DNA from 4 places in the Oceanobacillus sp. FSL W7-1309 genome. Region 3 is predicted to be linked to each of the others. Evidence: riboswitches for the same ligand, from Rfam matches in the RefSeq annotation. Region 3 holds a riboswitch; each other region holds the start of a gene.
The links. A riboswitch is a leader RNA that binds a small molecule or an ion and turns the genes downstream of it on or off. The one in region 3 is predicted to bind S-adenosylmethionine.
Positions count from the first base shown of each region.

Region 1: linked by a shared signal. The riboswitch ahead of NST46_RS18525 (bifunctional homocysteine S-methyltransferase/methylenetetrahydrofolate reductase) and the one ahead of NST46_RS08025 (sodium:solute symporter family protein) in region 3 are both predicted to bind S-adenosylmethionine.
Region 2: linked by a shared signal. The riboswitch ahead of metK (methionine adenosyltransferase) and the one ahead of NST46_RS08025 (sodium:solute symporter family protein) in region 3 are both predicted to bind S-adenosylmethionine.
Region 4: linked by a shared signal. The riboswitch ahead of NST46_RS04830 (iron-containing alcohol dehydrogenase family protein) and the one ahead of NST46_RS08025 (sodium:solute symporter family protein) in region 3 are both predicted to bind S-adenosylmethionine.

Region 1 covers NZ_JBBOBX010000002.1:1,179,035-1,183,777, forward strand. Annotated here, with positions in the region: gene NST46_RS18515 (hydroxymethylglutaryl-CoA synthase) at 1-406, opposite strand, end outside; gene NST46_RS18520 (reverse transcriptase-like protein) at 601-1,254, opposite strand; SAM riboswitch class I at 1,496-1,601, shown strand; gene NST46_RS18525 (bifunctional homocysteine S-methyltransferase/methylenetetrahydrofolate reductase) at 1,789-3,654, shown strand; gene metE (5-methyltetrahydropteroyltriglutamate--homocysteine S-methyltransferase) at 3,692-4,743, shown strand, end outside.
Region 2 covers NZ_JBBOBX010000002.1:1,332,916-1,337,658, reverse strand. Annotated here, with positions in the region: gene pckA (phosphoenolpyruvate carboxykinase (ATP)) at 1-970, opposite strand, end outside; SAM riboswitch class I at 1,169-1,277, shown strand; gene metK (methionine adenosyltransferase) at 1,485-2,681, shown strand; gene NST46_RS19175 (DUF4181 domain-containing protein) at 2,783-3,223, shown strand; gene NST46_RS19170 (gamma carbonic anhydrase) at 3,266-3,787, opposite strand; gene NST46_RS19165 (tetraprenyl-beta-curcumene synthase family protein) at 3,940-4,743, shown strand, end outside.
Region 3 covers NZ_JBBOBX010000001.1:1,714,644-1,719,386, forward strand. Annotated here, with positions in the region: gene NST46_RS08020 (glutathione ABC transporter substrate-binding protein) at 1-756, shown strand, start outside; SAM riboswitch class I at 833-940, shown strand; gene NST46_RS08025 (sodium:solute symporter family protein) at 1,055-2,680, shown strand; partial or broken gene NST46_RS08030 (flagellin N-terminal helical domain-containing protein) at 3,137-3,343, shown strand; partial or broken gene NST46_RS08035 (flagellin) at 3,626-4,264, shown strand.
Region 4 covers NZ_JBBOBX010000001.1:1,068,478-1,073,220, reverse strand. Annotated here, with positions in the region: gene NST46_RS04835 (MetQ/NlpA family ABC transporter substrate-binding protein) at 1-424, opposite strand, end outside; gene NST46_RS04830 (iron-containing alcohol dehydrogenase family protein) at 450-1,550, opposite strand; SAM riboswitch class I at 1,636-1,755, opposite strand; gene NST46_RS04825 (N-acetylmuramoyl-L-alanine amidase) at 1,846-2,643, opposite strand; gene NST46_RS04820 (GntR family transcriptional regulator) at 2,976-3,644, shown strand; gene NST46_RS04815 (acetaldehyde dehydrogenase (acetylating)) at 3,641-4,543, shown strand; gene dmpG (4-hydroxy-2-oxovalerate aldolase) at 4,543-4,743, shown strand, end outside.

The DNA of each region.
Region 1 (4,743 bases), on a different contig from region 3:
TTACCAATACCTTGCTTTCCGGATTTAATGCAATATGCCCTTTTGCCAATTGAATTCCAGCAGTTGCACCGTAGCATGCCTGCTTCATTTCAACAGTACGTGCATGGGGATTTAACCCAAGTAAATTATGTACATAGACCCCTGCAGACTTCGAGTTATCAATACCTGATTCGGTACCAAAAATAACAAAATCAATTTTCTCTTTATCTGCCTCGTTTAAAATCCCAAGTGCAGCGTTCGCAGCCAATGTAACCGGGTCTTGTGTAATTGGCGGAATCGCCATTTTTTCCTGTCCAATTCCAACGGTGAACTTTTCCGGCTCTATGTCTCTTGCAACAGCTAATTTGTTCATATCTACATATAAATGCGGTGTATAAAAACCTATCTTATCAATCCCTATATTCAATGCCCTGCTCCTTTACAACTACCAAAATTTTATACTGTACTGTTTCGTGTAATAGTGCACAACTATTATTTTTTAAATTAAACAACAGTTAAATGATAATATAATGTATTACGAAAAACAACTCATTTGAAGTTAGATGGAAAGGTTTTCTAAACTACCGGATTAGCTAATTTGTCTGTATGATTGATTATCTATCAGCGCTCACGATGACTCATAATTTCAATCTCTTGTAGGGCCTGTGTTGCTAATTGATCAGCCTCACGGTTCATTTTCCGGGACACATCTTTATAAGTTGGGGCAATTCCAAGCTGTTCTAACTTTTGTTCAATCCGATTAATCCATGCTGCTAGCTCCTTTTCATAGCATGGCCATTCCCCATCCAACTGATGAATGACAACCTTTGAATCTCCAACAAATGTTACTGGTAAGTGGTGCACACCTAATAGCTCTAATTCAGTTAATCCTAAATGAAGCGCCGCATATTCTGCTTCATTATTATTTATAAGGTCTTCCACTAAAGCATTTTTTCTTATCCGATAGGCCTTTTCATTTTGCTCATAGTAAATGACACAGCCAAGACCTGCTTTATCTGTCTTCAAGTCAAATCCACCATCAAAATAGACAGTTATATCATGCGGTTCCGTTTTAATTTCTTCCATGTATTTCTTTAATTGCTTATAGGTCCAGCTTCTATCATTGCTATCAATAAATGTTAATTGCTTGATTCTTCCAGTTTTCTCCATGTCTTCAGCAATGATGACGGCTTGTCCAGCTTGCATCATATCTGAGCTAAGCATCGTCTCTAATCCCTTTTTTGTACGATATGTTAATTCCATTCTCATTTGCATAGATAACCCCCCCTTTTTACTTGGATATAAAACAAAATAAATGTCATAAAATCTGAATAAAACACATTTAATGAATGAACCTCTCATTCATATTATTTTATATTGTATCCTAAAATGCACATATCTTAGCAACACCACAAATTTGTTTTAATAATAACAAAAATGTATTTAATAAAACAATTCAATTGACAAAACTATAAAATTTATGCAAAATGGACTTAACAACTGAATATTCGTTATTTTCTTATCCAGAGAGGTGGAGGGATTTGGCCCTACGATACCTCGGCAACAGGCTTTTTTAAGTACTGTGCTAATTCCAACAAGCATTAATGCTTGGTAGATAAGAAGAGTAAAGTGAATAATACATACATGACCTCTTCTTTTCGGAAGGGGTCTTTTTATGTTTTCCCACCTTTTCTTATCACCACGAATACAATTTCCCACTAATGACAGCTTCAAAGGAGTGAATTAAAAGGTAGTGAAGAAAATGAAATGAGGTAATTGCTACTTTTAACGATAAAGGAGGACAGAAAAATGAGTTTATTAAGTGCTCTTGAAGAAAGGATCCTTATTGGTGACGGTGCAATGGGAACGTTGCTGTATTCATACGGCGTTGACCGTTGCTTTGAAGAATTGAATTTAACACATGAGGAACAAATTACCCGTATTCATCGATCATATATTGAGGCGGGATCCGATTTAATCCAAACCAATACGTACGGAGCAAATTACATTAAGCTTGCTCGTTATGGCTTAGAAGATCAAGTTAAAAAAATCAATACCAAAGCAGTGGAACTTGCTAGAAAGGCTGCTAAAAAAGACACTTTTGTTCTCGGAACTATCGGAGGGATACATGGCGCACAAGCATTAAATGATACAAAAGAAGAAATCAAACGAAGCTTTCGAGAACAGCTATATTGCTTACTGTTAGAAGGTGTAGATGGCCTTATTTTAGAAACCTATTACAATCTTGATGAGCTATTAACCGTATTAGAAATTGCCCGAGAAGAAACAACAATACCGATTATCACAAATGTCTCCATGCACGTACCAGGTATTCTTGAAAATGGTATCCAGCTAAAGGATGCTTTACAACGGCTAGAAGATACGGGTAGTAGTATTGTTGGCGTCAACTGTCACTTAGGTCCATTTCATATGCTGCAATCATTAAAAGATGTTCCATTGTCAGATAAGACATTCTTAGCGGCTTACCCAAACGCTAGTCTGCCAGCTTATCACGAGGGCAAGCTCGTTTACGAAAATAAACCTGACTATTTCACTCGATGCGCCGAAGATTTTCGCAATGAAGGTGTTCGCTTGCTTGGCGGTTGCTGCGGAACAACCCCTGAGCATATCAAAGGATTAGCGCAAGGAGTTCGTAATTTAAAGCCATTAACGGAAAAGAAGATTATTAGAAAGCCTTCCCCTATTGAAGTAACACGTAATCAGACGACTAAAGAGACCCCTTTAGTCGATATCGTAAAGAAAAGACATTCCATCATCGTTGAGCTAGATGCTCCGAAGCATCTGCAAACAGACGCATATATGGAAGGAGTGAAGGCATTAAAGAAGGCTGGTGTCGATGCAATTACATTAGCTGACAACTCGTTAGCATCACCAAGAATTAGCAATATTGCGATCGCCGAAAAAATAAAACAAGAGGTTGGGCTAAGACCTCTCGTTCACTTAACTTGCCGCGATCGTAATTTAATCGGGCTGCAATCCCATTTAATGGGACTCGACACGTTAGGGATTCATGAAATTTTGGCAATTACGGGAGACCCAACGAAAATCGGCGACTTCCCAGGTGCCACTTCTGTTTTTGATGTAACATCGTTCGATCTAATTAAACTAATCAAGCAATTTAATAAAGGGCTTTCCTTTTCTGGTAATTCCTTACGACGGAAAACTTCTTTCAAAGTTGGTGCAGCTTTTAATCCAAATGTGGCTCATCTTGATAAGGCAGTCAAACGAATGGAAAAAAAGATTAGCTATGGTGCCGATTATTTTCTAACACAACCGATCTTCAATAAGGAGCAAATCATACAGCTGCATGAAGCAACAGCGCACATCCAAACACCTATTTATATAGGAATTATGCCGCTGACATCAACAAGAAATGCTGAATTTCTCCACAATGAAGTACCAGGAATTAAATTAAATCACAATGTTAGAGATAGAATGCGCTTTGTCTCGAACGATCGAGACAAATCGATTGAACAAGGGATTTCAATAGCAAAGGAACTTATTGATGTATCCTTACGATATTTCCATGGTATCTATTTAATTACACCTTTCGCACGTTATGACATGATTATTCGTCTTATTGAATATATCCAGGAAAAAGTCCCCAAAAGTAACTTCGAGGAGGTGTTGTCAGCAACCCCGCACAGCCTATAGTAAGAATTAAGATGAAAACAAATGAGGAGGAAATGAAATGACAAATGTGATTAGCTCAAACTTAGGTTACCCAAGAATCGGGAAGAAAAGAGAATGGAAGCGCGCCTTGGAAGGATACTGGAATAAGCAATTATCCGAAAAGGAACTTTTAGAGAAAACTGATGCCATTAGATTCGCAAACTTAAAAAAGCAAAAAGAAATTGGTATCGATCTTGTACCGGTTGGCGATTTTACACTATACGATCACGTCCTAGATACTTCCGCTATGTTCGGTGTTGTACCAGATCGTTTTAACTATGATGGCGGAAAGGTTAACCTCGAAACATATTTTGCTATTGCTCGCGGTACAGAAAATGCGGTTGCCTCTGAGCTTACGAAATGGTTTAATACAAACTATCATTATATCGTTCCAGAGCTTGAAAATGTGACACCAACGTTAACAGAAAATCTCCCGCTAAAATTCTATAAAGAAGCAAAAGAAAAGTTAGGAATCGATGGGAAGCCTGTCATTTTAGGTCCAATTACATACCTAAAATTATCAAAAGGATACGAAGAAAATGATTTCTCTAACGTCTTGCAACGCTTTATACCTTTATATGTCCAACTATTAAAAGAGTTAGAGGAAGCCGGTGTCTCTTGGGTACAAATCGATGAACCGATTTTAGGAACTAATCTATCAAAAGAAGTTATCCAAAAAGCAAAACAAGTTTATGAGCAATTTCATAATGCAGCACCTAAATTAAAGCTAATTTTACAAACCTATTTCGAGCATATTATTCACTACGAAGAAATTATCGAGTTTCCTGTTCAAGCAATCGGACTTGACTTTGTCCATGGAGAGTCGCTAGAGCTTATCAAACAATTCGGATTCCCAGAAGATAAAGTACTCGCAGCCGGGATTATTAATGGGCGCAACGTTTGGAAGGCTGACTTGGAAGCTAAAACCGACCTGCTCGAAACAATCTATCAAACTGTTAAAAATAAGCAAATCATTATCCAGCCTTCCTCATCATTATTACATGTTCCAGTCACGAAAGAATCTGAAGCACAACTTGATTCCAATGTGAAGAATGGTCTGTCCTTCGCGAA
Region 2 (4,743 bases), on a different contig from region 3:
CAAGCGGGTATGCAGCACGCGTATTCTCTGTTAATGTCGTATCATCATAATCAGGAATTCGTGATTTTTCATTTAAAACGACATTTTCGAGTACAGAACCATAGCGAATGGCATTGAAAATTTGGGGTTCTTTTTCCTCCGATAGGTTAATACATTTTGCATAGCATCCACCTTCAATATTGAACACGCCATTCGGGCTCCAGCCATGCTCATCATCTCCAATTAGACGGCGGTAAGGATCAGCGGATAATGTTGTTTTTCCTGTGCCGGAAAGGCCGAAGAACAGGGCTACATCACCTTCTAGACCAACATTTGCTGAGCAATGCATGGACAAAACATCTCGCTTTGGCAGCAAGTAGTTCATCACTGAGAAGATAGATTTTTTTATTTCACCGGCATATTCAGTACCTCCAATTAAAACAACACGTTTCTTAAAGGAGATTAAGATAAATGTTTCCGAATTTGTTCCATCGACAGCTGGATCTGCTTTGAAATTTGGAGCAGAAACAACAGTAAACTCTGCTTGGTGATTTTCTAACTCTTCATCTGTTGGCGTGATAAACAATTGACGTGAGAAAAGATTATGCCATGCGTATTCATTGATGACTTGAATTGGCAGGCGATAATTTTTATCCGCACCAGCAAACCCTTGAAACTGATAAAGTTCATCTTTTTCTTTTAAATAATCTATTACTTTTCTGTAAAGATTATCAAATACTTTTTCTTCGATTGGACGGTTTACCTTTCCCCAGTCAACAAAATCTGTACAAACCTCATCTTTTACAATAAATTTATCTTCGGGAGAACGCCCAGTATATTTTCCAGTAGTTGCTCGAATTGCACCCGTAGAAGTAAGACTTCCTTCTTGATAACGTAAAATTTTTTCTACTAATTGTGCTACCGACAAATTAATATGCATATTATTGTGTTCATTTAACTCTTTAATTAATGATCTCTCCACCGTTTTCATGTCATTATCTCCTGCCTTTTTAAGGATTTTATACGTTTGTGACAACTTTTATTTTCTTAAGATGCTTATTAGTATAACACATTTATATTATTAGTCCATACTATTTAAAAATAAATTATAAAAAATATATAATAGCCCACCATCCGAAAATAGTTGACACCTACAGCTACTTTCGTTAATCTAAAGGTTGAACGGATACTCTTATTCAGAGTTGGTGGAGGGACAGACCCGATGAAACCCAGCAACCATCACATGATGTGAATTGGTGCTAACCTGATGCAAGGAACACTTCCTTGAACAATAAGAGCGAAAGGCCAGTATACCCTTTCCTCATGTCTTTGAAGGAAAGGCTTTTTTGTTTTTTATAGAGAAGTTATATATAAAATGATATTCATAGAAAAGCGATTGACCTGGTCAGTGGGAAAAGTTTTACCTTTTGAAGGTACTTTGAATAATATATGTAGAACATTTAAATTAGAGTTCCGTAACATACAATAAAGGAGAGTTTAGCCTAATGGCTGTAAATCGACGTTTATTTACTTCAGAATCAGTAACAGAAGGTCATCCAGACAAAATGTCAGACCAAATTTCAGATGCTATCCTAGATGAAATTTTAAAAAAGGATCCGAATGCACGAGTTGCGTGTGAAACAACTGTAACAACTGGATTAGTGTTAGTAGCGGGGGAAATTTCGACAAGCACATATGTAGATATTCCTGCTATTGTAAGAGAAACGATAAAAGGAATTGGCTATACTCGAGCTAAATATGGTTTTGACTCGGAAACATGTGCTGTAATGACGGCAATTGATGAGCAGTCAGCAGATATTGCTGGCGGTGTTGACACCGCACTAGAAGCACGCCAAGGAAAAATGAGCGAGGATGAAATTGATGCAATAGGAGCTGGAGATCAAGGGTTAATGTTTGGTTTTGCTTGTGATGAAACCGAAGAGCTTATGCCACTACCGATTTCATTAGCGCATAAATTAGCGAAGCGCCTTGCTGATGTAAGAAAAGAAAAAATTGTAGATTACCTGCGCCCGGATGGGAAAACACAGGTTACTGTAGAATATGATGAAAATGATCAGCCTATCCGAATCGACACAATCGTTATATCTACACAGCATCACCAAGATACTACTACTGAACAAATTGAAAAAGATATGATTGAGCATGTGGTTCGTGCCGTTGTACCTGCTGATCTCTTGGATGAAAACACAAAGTATTTCATTAACCCAACTGGTCGTTTTGTAATTGGGGGACCACAGGGGGATGTAGGACTTACTGGTCGTAAAATCATCGTAGACACATACGGTGGGTATGCACGACATGGCGGTGGAGCATTTAGTGGAAAGGATGCAACGAAAGTAGATCGCTCTGCTGCATATGCAGCTCGCTATGTTGCAAAAAACATCGTTGCTGCAGGTCTTGCGAAGTCATGTGAGGTTCAATTGGCGTATGCAATTGGTGTAGCAGAGCCTGTATCCATTGCGATTAATACATTTGGTACTGGAAAGGTAAGCGAGGAAACACTTGTAGCTGCGGTTCGCAAATTATTCGATCTTCGCCCAGCAGGAATTATTCGGATGCTCGACCTTCGTCAGCCAATATTTAAAAACACAGCAGCATATGGTCATTTTGGTAGAACGGATGTTGCATTTTCATGGGAAAAAACAGATAAAGTTGATGAGTTAATCGCATTGACAAAATAATATTATAGCTGTACAGCTCTTATTGAGTTGTGCAGCTTTTTGTTTAGCTGATGGAGTTTGGGCTAGCATACGATTTATAATCTAGAAAGAGAGGAATGCTCATGTACTATTATGAAGATAATAGTGGTCTACTACTGGATATTGTCATATTAATAGGTGTGCTTTCACTTATTATTTTTATATTTAATTCGATCATGAGAATATTATTGCACGTGAAGCGTCCAAAATGGTTTTCTAATAATTATGTGAACGATATACATGAAAAGTATGATAAAAGGTTACGATTAATAGCTGTCATTGCATACATAGGTGCTGGATTTTATTTCATTTATACAACTATTTCCTCGAGTTCTGATGTTACGCTGTATTTATTTTTACTTGGCATGATCTTCACTGGTATACAGGAATTGTTTCGAGCATACATGGAGTGGAAATACCTAGAAGGGAAAAATGATTATCTATTTACGCTCAGTCAAGTTATATTTATTTCCACACTTGTCATTGTAGCGTTGAGGTCTGAGTTCTTTGGTCTTTTAGGGTGATAAACAGAGGAGCTTGATCTATTATTTCAAGCCCCTAACTGATTAATGTCCCATATTTGTATTTTCCTTATAATATTTACCTTTTTCTACATAAGATGTACGAACCCGTTCCATTTCCGCATAATCTTTTTCAGATAGCTCGCGTACAACCTTTGCCGGTCTTCCCATTACTAACGTGTTAGGAGGTACTTTCTTTCCGGGTGGCACAAGACTTCCTGCACCAACGAATGCATTTTCTCCGATTTCCGCACCATCCAAGATAATCGATCCCATTCCAATTAAGGCATTTTTCCGAACGATAGCAGAGTGTAAGGTAACTTGATGGCCGATTGTGACATCATCTTCAATGAGAAGTGTCTTATTTGGGCTTTGATGCAGCATACAAAAATCCTGGATGTTAACCCGTTTCCCAATTCGAGTTGGCGCAACATCACCGCGGATAATTGCTTTAAACCAAACACTAGATTCCTCATCAATCGTAACGTCTCCATTTATTACAGCATCTTTTGCAATAAAAGCAGTTTCGTGAATGGTTGGATAAATATTTTTGTAAGGCCTAATCATGTTTACATCCCCTTGTTTTTTGTTTTCCTATTGTATATGATGCTATAATTAGTATAGCAAATTTCACCAATTGGAATGGAGGAAATAGATTGACAAAGGTACCAAAAAATGCGATTACATTACTAAGAATCGTGTTTAAACGAATCTTTCCAATGGTTGATGAGGAAATGAATTACTGGAAGCGTAGAGCAGAGCAGATACCGAATGATGAGTTGCGCACCCAAGCTCTTGCTAGCATAAAAGATAAACGATTTCACTGTCAAGGTGGAAGTGTTTATGCACTGCTTGCTGGAGAAAGAGAGAAAAAAGCAGTTCGTTTTATTGTTGCGTATCAAACAATCAGTGATTATTTGGATAATCTTTGTGATCGAAGCACTTCGCTTGATCCTAAGGATTTCCGTATGTTGCATGAAGCGATGAAGGATGCTTTAACGCCTATGAATCCAATGAAAAATTATTATGAACTGCGAGATGATCAAGCTGATGGAGGCTATCTTGCGGAGTTAGTTCAAACATGTCAAGAAACATTAAGAGATGTAGCATCCTTTGAACAAATCCAGAATCAGCTTCTCAAACTCCAAGGATTATACGCAGATTTACAGGTTCATAAGCATGTACAGTTAAGAGAAAGAATTCCACGGTTAACGTCATGGTTTGAAAAAAATAAAGATACGAATGAAAATCTCTCATGGTATGAATTTTCTGCTGCGAGTGGTTCAACCTTGGGAATTTTTTGTCTTGTATCTTACGGACTTGGCGGAAAACTCAAATCAAATACAGCGCAAGCTATTTATGATGGCTATTTTCCTTACATGCAGGGGCTGCATATCTTGCTTGATTACTATATTGATCAACAAGAGGATCGTGACGAAGGAGATCTTAACTTTTGTAGTTATTATGAGGATTGGAATAAAATGAAAGAGCGTTTCCTTTATTTTATTAAACAGACAAAAACA
Region 3 (4,743 bases):
AATGAAGGTACACACGTTAAACAATCGGATAGCGCAAGTATGTCTTATCTTGGCTTCAATGTAGAAAAAGAACCATTTACAGATCCTAGGGTAAGACAGGCGATTGCAAAAGCAATTAATAAAGAAGAAATTATCGAAGGGGTACTAAATGGTGTGGCCTTACCAGCAAAAGGACCGCTCGCGCCTACCGTGTTTGGGTATGATGAGGATGTAGAGCCTATCGATTATAACATTGAGGAAGCAAAGGAACTATTAAAGGAAGCGGGCTATGAGGATGGTTTCAATGCGACAATCATGGCCTACGATACAAATACATCGGATATCGCGCAGGTTATCCAAGCAGAACTAAAAGAAATTGGTATCACTATTGACATTGAGATGACCGAAGTAGGAACTTATTTAGAAGTGACTGGTAATGGCGGTGTTGATATGTTTATCGGAAGCTGGGGGACTGTAACATTGGATGCGGATTACGGACTGTACCCGATGTTTCATTCAGCAAATGCCGGAAATCCAGGAAACAGGTCTTTTTATGCGAATGATGAGGTAGATGAGTTGCTGGAGGAGGCAAGACAAGAGGGAGCGGAAGAAGAAAGACTGCAACTATATAGTGAAGCACAACAAATAATTGTAGATGAAGCTCCAATCGTTCCACTTTACCATTCTGTATTGCTAGCTGGTTTAAGGGATGAAGTGAGTGGATTTTATCAGTATCCAAGTAGTTTCCCATTTTTGCGTGATGTAACGATTGATTGACAGATAAATTGAATTTTAAAATAACATTGACTTTTTCATCGTGAAGGTGTAATTTTAATACAATTGAATATTGAACTTCTTATCAAGAGAGGTGGAGGGATATGGCCCTTTGATACCTCGGCAGCGGGCTCAATTTATTGAGTACTGTGCCAATTCCATCAGACACTGGTCTGAAAGATAAGAAGAGGTGCCCTGAATTTATCTACCCTCTTCTTATGGAAGGGGGTTTTTGCTTTGTCTTTGTAATTGAATATTCGTTTGGAATAAGGTGATGTAAATATTAAGGGAGTGACTAGTTGTGACAGAATATGGTGTATGGACAATTATACTGGCATTAGGATATACATTTGCGCTCATATCGGCAGGGCAAATTGCCAAAAGACGTGTGACAAAGAAAGATAGTTATTTTGTTGGAAATCGGAATTTCAATAAATGGATTGTTGCGTTTTGTATAACTGGATTATTCTCGGGATCCACATTTATCTCTATTTTGGAGTTATCTTATTTAACCGGTATCTCCGCAATCTGGTATGGGGTGGCGGAAATGGTTCAAATATTTATTATTGCTTTGTTGATTATCCGTTCTTTCCGGAAAAAGATGCTTGTAACGGTTTCTGGTTTGATAGGAGATACGTATGGTAGAACGGCAAAAGGCTTATCAGGAGCAATTACTGCATTTGCCTTTCCCATGTGGTCCGTTGCCACGGCAATCGCATTTGCTTCTGCATTTCATGTGTTTACAGGTATTTCATTGAGTTTATCCGTTGCGTTTACTGCTATTTTACTTTTTATCTATTTACAAGCTGGTGGCATGTGGTCCATTGCCTTTACACAAACGATGAATATGTTTGCATTCGGATTAATGATCGTAATTGGAGTTGTTGCCTTTTTCATCAATCCCGGAATATCAGGTTTAGCTGCATTGAACATGGAGCGTCCAGAAATGTTTAACTTTGGAAGTGTCGGACTGCAAGTAATTGTCGTCTGGTTTGGGACGTTCCTCGTTAACGTCATTCTGGCTCAGGCTGCTTTCCAAATGGCATTATCCTCCCGCTCGCCAGAAGAGGGTCAAAAAGGACTTGTCATGGCTGGATTCATGGCGATTCCATTTATAGTCGGTGGCGTTATCTTCGGAATATCAGCTGCCACCGTTGTGCCGAATGCATCCACTGGACTTATCGCGATTCCCCAGTACTTGATGGAAGTCTTGCCTGCCCCATTAGTAGGTTTGTTTTTCCTTGGTGTATGGGGTTGTGCACTCGGATGGGGTGGACCTTGTCAGTTCTCAGGTGCCACAAGTCTCGGACGTGATGTGGGAAGTGCGATTAATCCAAATGCCACAGGGGACCAGCTTATTAAATATACGAAAATCTCGCTGCTGCTTTTAACCGGCCTGATGATTGCGTTTGGCTTATTGCGAACAGAGCAATCGGCATGGTGGAATGTATTTGCTTGGACGATACGAAACAGTGCCACGTTTGCACCGGTAGTAGCCGCATTATTCTGGCCGGTGGTAACGAAGCGAGCTGTAGTTGCTTCCTTGTTCACTGGATTTACTAGTGGACTGTTATGGTATTACCTGGGCGGCTGGCATCCACAGGAATTTTATCTAAACATACACCCGGTTTGGATTGGAAGCTCGGTTAATATCCTGACAATTACGTTGGTGACGTTGGCTAATAGAAGAACGAGTTTAAGATTGCGAAAAACAGATCGCTTTGGTTACTTGGGATTAATTGGAGGAGTAATTTTTACACTGGTTAATATTTTATACTTTGAACAGGCGTATAATAGTGGATTGTTTGGGTTGTTTATGTTTGTAGCTATATTGAGTTACTTTATAGCAGCAATTCGGTTTGTGAGGTTAGATGAGCGGGGAGCGATAGTTGTAGAAGAACAGGAATACATTGCGTCCAACAGTTAAGAACATAACACCATTCAATTTCTAAATAGATAGAAAGTTTATCTACCGGTTAATAGGGGTATAGATGATTTATCGCAATGAAAAGTAATGAGTAAAAGTGTTAATAGGGAATGGAGGTAGAATAAGTATGGATTTAATTATCACTGCTTTCGTTGCCTTGATTGGTGTCTTTGTATTAACCATTAGGGCGTTTACAGCGGTTTATAAAAATAGATTGAAGGATTCTAATTAGGAGAGAGATTTCTATTAAATAATGCATAAGGGCATCCTTCTTTAGGAGGAGGTCCTTTTTTGGGTGACCAAGTAGTACTGTGGTCTATTTATGTTTAATCTACTGACATAATAAAAAGTTTAATAAAATTGCTAAAACATTCCTAAACCATGCCGATATAAATAATGAAGCGAGACACAAGGATGTGACTTGCTAAAAATTAAAAACATGGAGGTAGATTGATCATGATTATCAATCACAATATTTCTGCTCTTAACGCACATCGTCAATTAGGAGCAAACCAAGGTGCAACACAAAATTCATTGGAGAAACTTTCTTCAGGTCTTCGTATCAACAAAGCTGGAGATGACGCTGCTGGACTAGCAATCTCTGAAAAAATGCGTGGACAAATTCGTGGATTGGAAATGGCTACTAAGAACGCTCAAGACGGTAAACTAGATATGCCGCTCTAAGTAGTAATACTTAGATGAAAACTCCGTGAATTCGGTGGAACCCCAAACCAAACTAGCAGTTGTGGATGGTGGGCAATACCGAGCCAAGCCTAGTGAATTGTAAAAAACCTGTAGCTAGGAAGGTGTAACGATCAGGTAGTGAGGATACAGACCAATAAACTACCCACGAGCGCGGGGCATCCTTAGGGATGAAGATATGATCTGAACTTTATGGAAACATAAAGAAGTAGTGGATTAAATGCCATTGCGGTAACAAATTTGATTTCTCTTATCCAAACTGCTGAAGGTGCTTTGAATGAAACTCATTCAATTCTTCAAAGAATGCGTGAGCTAGCGGTTCAGTCTTCAAATGATACAAACAATGATACTGACCGTCAAGAGCTTCAAAAAGAAATGAACCAATTACTTGAAGAGGTAGATAGAATCTCAGGTGATACGGAATTTAATACGAAATCACTTCTTGATGGCAATTTCTCTGGTAAATTCCACATTGGTGCCAACGAGAATCAAAGTATTGAATTAGAAATTGGTGATATGAGTACTGAAGGTTTAGAAGTAAGTGAACTAACTGTTGCGGATCCTACAGCTGAAGGAGCAACTGGTGGGATATTGACTCAAGAAAGTGCTGATGAAGCTATTACTACTATTAACGATGCAATTGAAAAAGTATCTGCTGAACGTTCAAAACTTGGTGCATACCAAAACCGTCTAGATCACACAATTAACAACTTAGGTACATCAGCAGAAAACCTAACTGCTGCAGAATCACGTATTCGTGACGTTGATATGGCGAAAGAAATGATGGAGTTCACTAAGAACAATATCCTTTCACAAGCGGCACAATCAATGTTAGCTCAATCCCAGCAAATGCCTCAAGGAGTGTTACAACTCTTACAGTAATTTGGTGGGAAGGGCGTCTAATCTGGTAACGGGTTAGAAGATAACTGGGTGAATTGCTGGAACTTCCTAAAGTGTTTTGTACCACAACGTAGCTGGAAACGGCAGACGTGAAGGTTTGAAAAACAAAGCAATGAAACAATGGATAATCAGCAGCCAAGCGCCTGTGGTGAAAACCTGGCGAAGGTTCAACGACTAGAATGCACTGCCTAACAGTTAAACTTAAGGCAATGAGATTCGTAGGGTGGATCATTTCCATTCGAAGTGCCCAGCCCCTTAAGAATAAGGGTGAAGATATAGTCTATTCTATGATCGAAAGACATAGCGGCAAAGCAAGCCAACCAACAACCACAAGGTGTTTTACAATTACTTCAATAAGAAAAATAGTTAAAGGAACTCTAGTTATACTAGGGTTCCTTTTGAATTAGTTAAAGTTATTAAAAATTTTGATGAACCTCATATCAAGCAAGCTAAAAGCTGCC
Region 4 (4,743 bases), 650 kb from region 3:
TCGGGTCACTTGGAAGACCGATACGGGCGCCGTCCTCGAGATCTGCTACATCTGTTACACCTTCTGAGTAAATCCCCATCGGGAATGTAACCGTATCTGCAACTTTAATTAAATCTAATCCGCGTTCTTCATTCATATGGTCAAAAAATGGCTCGGTTTGGAAGCTGTTTAAATCAAGCTCGCCTTCAGATAAACTAACATTTGGCATGACATAATCGCTGAAAGAAACTAATTCAATTGTTAGGCCATCCTCTTCAGCAAGCTCTGCAACCTTTTCTAAGATTTGTTCATGTGGTCCTGATGTTACACCGACTTTTAATTTACCGTCTTCCAATAATCCTTCTGCTTCATCTGAGCCGCCACCACATGCGGCAAGTACTGCCAACATGCATGCAAGTAATCCTGTGAATAGTAATTTTTTCATTATGTATCCCTCTTTCTAAAGTTGATTAATTAGTTGTTGGAACTGCTAGCCTCTCTACTTTGAGAATGGCATTTATTAATGTATCTTCTGTAATTTCTTCCGCCATTAAATGAATCGATTCTTGAGGCAGTAATGTTTTCTTAATAATACGTTGCAATAGTTCCTCGTCTCGAGCGTCAATGGATAAATGATTTAATGATGCTGGAAGCCCCCAATCATCATATACTGCTAATAGTCTTTTTAGCTCTTCATCCTTTTCTTCTAGAGCCAATTGAACTAAGATACCATAGGACACGATTTCTCCATGTAAAAATTGCTTGATGCTTTTAGCCTCTGTTAATCCATTATGGACGGAATGTGCACCAGCAATTCTTCCGGCCTTTTCCCCGAATCCGCCGACCATGCCACCAGTCATAATAATTGTTTCAATAACGCGTATGAGTGCATCCGATACCTTTTTATTGGATACCGATTCTAGTGCTTCTTTTCCATCCTTTAGTAAGATATCTCTGCACAAAGCTGCGGAGAATTGAGAAATCTGAAGCCAAACAGGTAAATCCTTATCCTTGTAAAAGGATCGAACTAAAGCATCTGCTTCATAATATTTAGCGAGTGTGTCACCAATACCGGCCTTCAAGTATTCAGGTGGCGCACCAGCAATAATAGCTGGCTCAATCAGCACGAGTGTATTTGCTACTGGGAACTCGGTATAGTGTGAATGGGTACCATCAGCTTGATAAAATACACTTAATGGTGTCCAAGCTGCACAGGTAGCTGCGATTGTTGGGATAAGTACGGATTTAATCCCGGCTTTTACAGCTGAGGCTTTAGTGAGATCGAGTGCTGTCCCCCCGCCAATACCGATTACTGCATCAACCCCATCATGTTGAAATGAAGTTGCGAATTGTTCGACAGCCTCAAGCGTACAATGTCCTTCCACAAACGTGATGTTTGAACGATCAAGCTCCTCTGGTATATAAGGAGAGGCAGCATTCCATGCCTTCCTGCCGCTAAGAATATGTATTTTCTTCACGCCTAACTCTGAAAGAAGTACACGTAACTCTTTTAAAATGCCTTCTCCGATTCGATAATGTCCTGGTGCGCCTTTCACAATTGCTGTTGTCATCTGAGCGTCTCCTTATCGTATTTCGGGAAAATAAAAATGCCTCTCTAAAAAAGAGAGGCATGGATATACTTGACAAGTAACCATCCTCTTATTTTCCAAAATACATATTGTATTTTGCAGGAATTAGCACCTATTCTCAGTTGAATTTAACTGGAATGGTTGCCGGGCTTCATCGGGCCAGTCCCTCCGCCGCTCTTCATAAGAGTGTTTATGAATTTGTTATTTCATATATCTTATAATCTATTGGTTGAAAAGTCAATTGATTTCATTTATTCATACTAAATCTGTTATATATTTACTGGATGATAATAAATGCATCGATTCCAGTGTTACGGACAACCTGTAAATGATTCTCTGCATTTGTCCTGTTTGTAAATGCACCAGCCTGAACGCGATACCAAGTTTCACCTGAAATCGTAACCTGTTCTACAAAAGCTTGAATGCCTTTAGAATTTAGGAAAGATACACGATCATCTGCATTTGCTTTTGATTTAAAGGAACCAGCAATAACCTTATACAGTTGGCCGGTACCAGGACCTCCGTTTTTTTCTTGCAGGTTAAATGCTCTCGCTAGTCCGTTGACATGCCCTTCTGCTACTCGCTGCTTCCATGCGTTCTGTTTCATTAAAGCTGCATTTCCACTATGGTCGATAAAACCATTTTCCGTTAGCATTGCTGGCATGGACGACTCACGTAATACATGGAAATTAGCTTTCTTTTTACCACGATTTCGTAATCCGTTAACTTTAATTATTTCTGCATGTAGAATGTCTCGATATCTAGCAGTCTGTGAACTATCTGAAAGGCTGCTATGAATGAAATCCTCATAGCCATCAGCAGAGCCGTTAAATGCATTACAATGAATAGATAGAAAATAATCAGCACCCCATGCATTTGCTTCATTTGTTCGTTGGGCGAGACTTTTTGTTGTGTTTCCAGTACGACTCATTTGAACACTAACATTACTGTAGTTTCCAATTAGCAGATCGCGTATTCGCAACGCGATATCAAGAACAACATCTTTTTCTTGTATTCCATTTCCAGTAGCACCGGAATCTGTTCCGCCATGACCTGGGTCTAAATAAAGTTTCATTAAAATCTCCTCCTAATATAACGTATGGTTGATAAGAAAAATCGAATTGGACAAACAACACTGTCTTAGTTAAAATCCATTTTTGTCACCTCCGTCTTTTTCTCGTTTGCTTATGGTACTTCTTTTCAAAACTACAATCGATGTGAATGTAGATTTGGGGAGGTAATATTTGATTTAATTTATTGGATAAACTAATGAGCAGAATAAAAAATATATTCAAATAATTATTGACATAATAAAAGTAAGCGAATACAATATGAATTAATAATTGTAAACTGTCTACATTACAGAATATTCAATTTATTTATTTGTTAGGAGGCCTGCATGTAGTAATGAATATAGGGAAAATGCATGTAAGTGAACAAGTACTTGCTTATTTGCGTAAAGAAATTATGTTAAATCGATATAAGGAAGGTGAACACTTAAAGGAATCCCAATTATCAAGCGAATTAAATGTGAGCAGGGGACCTATACGTGAAGCTCTTTCAAAATTAGAAGCTGAGCGGTTGGTTAAGAGACTTTCAAATGGTAGGACAGTAGTAGGGAAGTTTGATATTGAGGATATTAGGAATTTATATGATAGTCGTATTTTATTAGAAAAGCATGCCCTAACACAAATATCTCCAGAAGCTCTAGAAAAAGATAAACATCTACTTTATCTCTACATCCAGCAAATGCAGGATTCTTTCGATAGTCAAATTAGGAATGTTGATGCAGACATGGAGTTTCATGCGTTACTAGTAGGTATGACAAGTAATCAGTCACTTATTCAATTATGGCATTCCTTAAATGGCATGATACAAACGTTAATCGAGGTTACGTCTACAATTCTTGAGTCAAGACAGCAGGAAATTATTGAAGAGCATCTTGTCGTGGTTGATGCGCTAACCATAGGGGAAGTAGAGAAAGCTCAAGAACTGTTAGCCCGGCATTTGAAGAGCGCTTCGGATCATTATTGTCAAGCAGTTATGGAATTGAATTTAGGAGGAAAGATAGGATGACTCAACAAAAACTCAAATGTGCAATTATTGGCTCAGGAAATATAGGAACAGATCTTATGTATAAATTATTACGCAGTGACAAGCTTGAACCTACAACAATGATTGGAATTGACCCGAATTCAAAAGGGTTAGCACTTGCGAAAGAGCATGGACTTGTTCCGATTTATAATGGGATTGATGGCTTTGTGGAGCAAGCAGACTTAGCAGATATTGTATTTGAGGCAACCTCTGCTAAGGCCCATACACATAATGCACCGATATTAAAGAAATTAGGGAAAAAGGCAATTGATCTAACCCCCGCTGCTGTGGGACCGTTTATTGTACCTGCTGTAAGCTTGGATGAGCAAAGTGTGGAAGCGTTAGATAACGTTAATATGGTTACGTGTGGGGGACAAGCAACTGTACCAATGGTCAAAGCAATTTCAGACGTGGTCGACGTGGAGTATGCAGAAATTGTTGCTTCCATCTCTAGCAAAAGTGCTGGACCAGGAACACGTCAAAATATTGATGAATTTACAGTAACAACTGCAAAGGCTCTACAGGAAGTTGGTGGTGCCAAAGAAGGGAAAGCACTTATTATTTTGAACCCTGCAGAACCACCAATTCTAATGCGGAATACAATTCACGTAAAAATATCGGAATACTCTGATGAGATACATCAAAATATTTTACAAAAATTAGATGACATGTTGAAAGTCGTGCAAAGCTATGTGGAAGGATATCGTTTTAAAGCAGATCCGGTAATTAAGGATAATATTGTAACTGTTTCTGTTGAGGTAGAGGGAAATGGTGACTACCTTCCGAAATACGCTGGTAATTTAGATATTATTACTTCCGCAGCTGTTAAAACGGCTGAGGTCATTGCAGCTGCAATGGTTTCGAAAGGAGTGGCACAGTGATGAGCAAAAAAACAATTCGATTCAATGATGTTACATTACGTGATGGTATGCATGCGATTTCGCATCAATATTCGGTAGAACAAATTGCTGAGTTAACAAAATTAATAGATGATTCTGGTGTGGATATTATTGAGGCAACACATGGTGATGGGCTCGGGGGAAGTTCGATCCAGTATGGCTTCTCGAAAGAAACGGAAAAA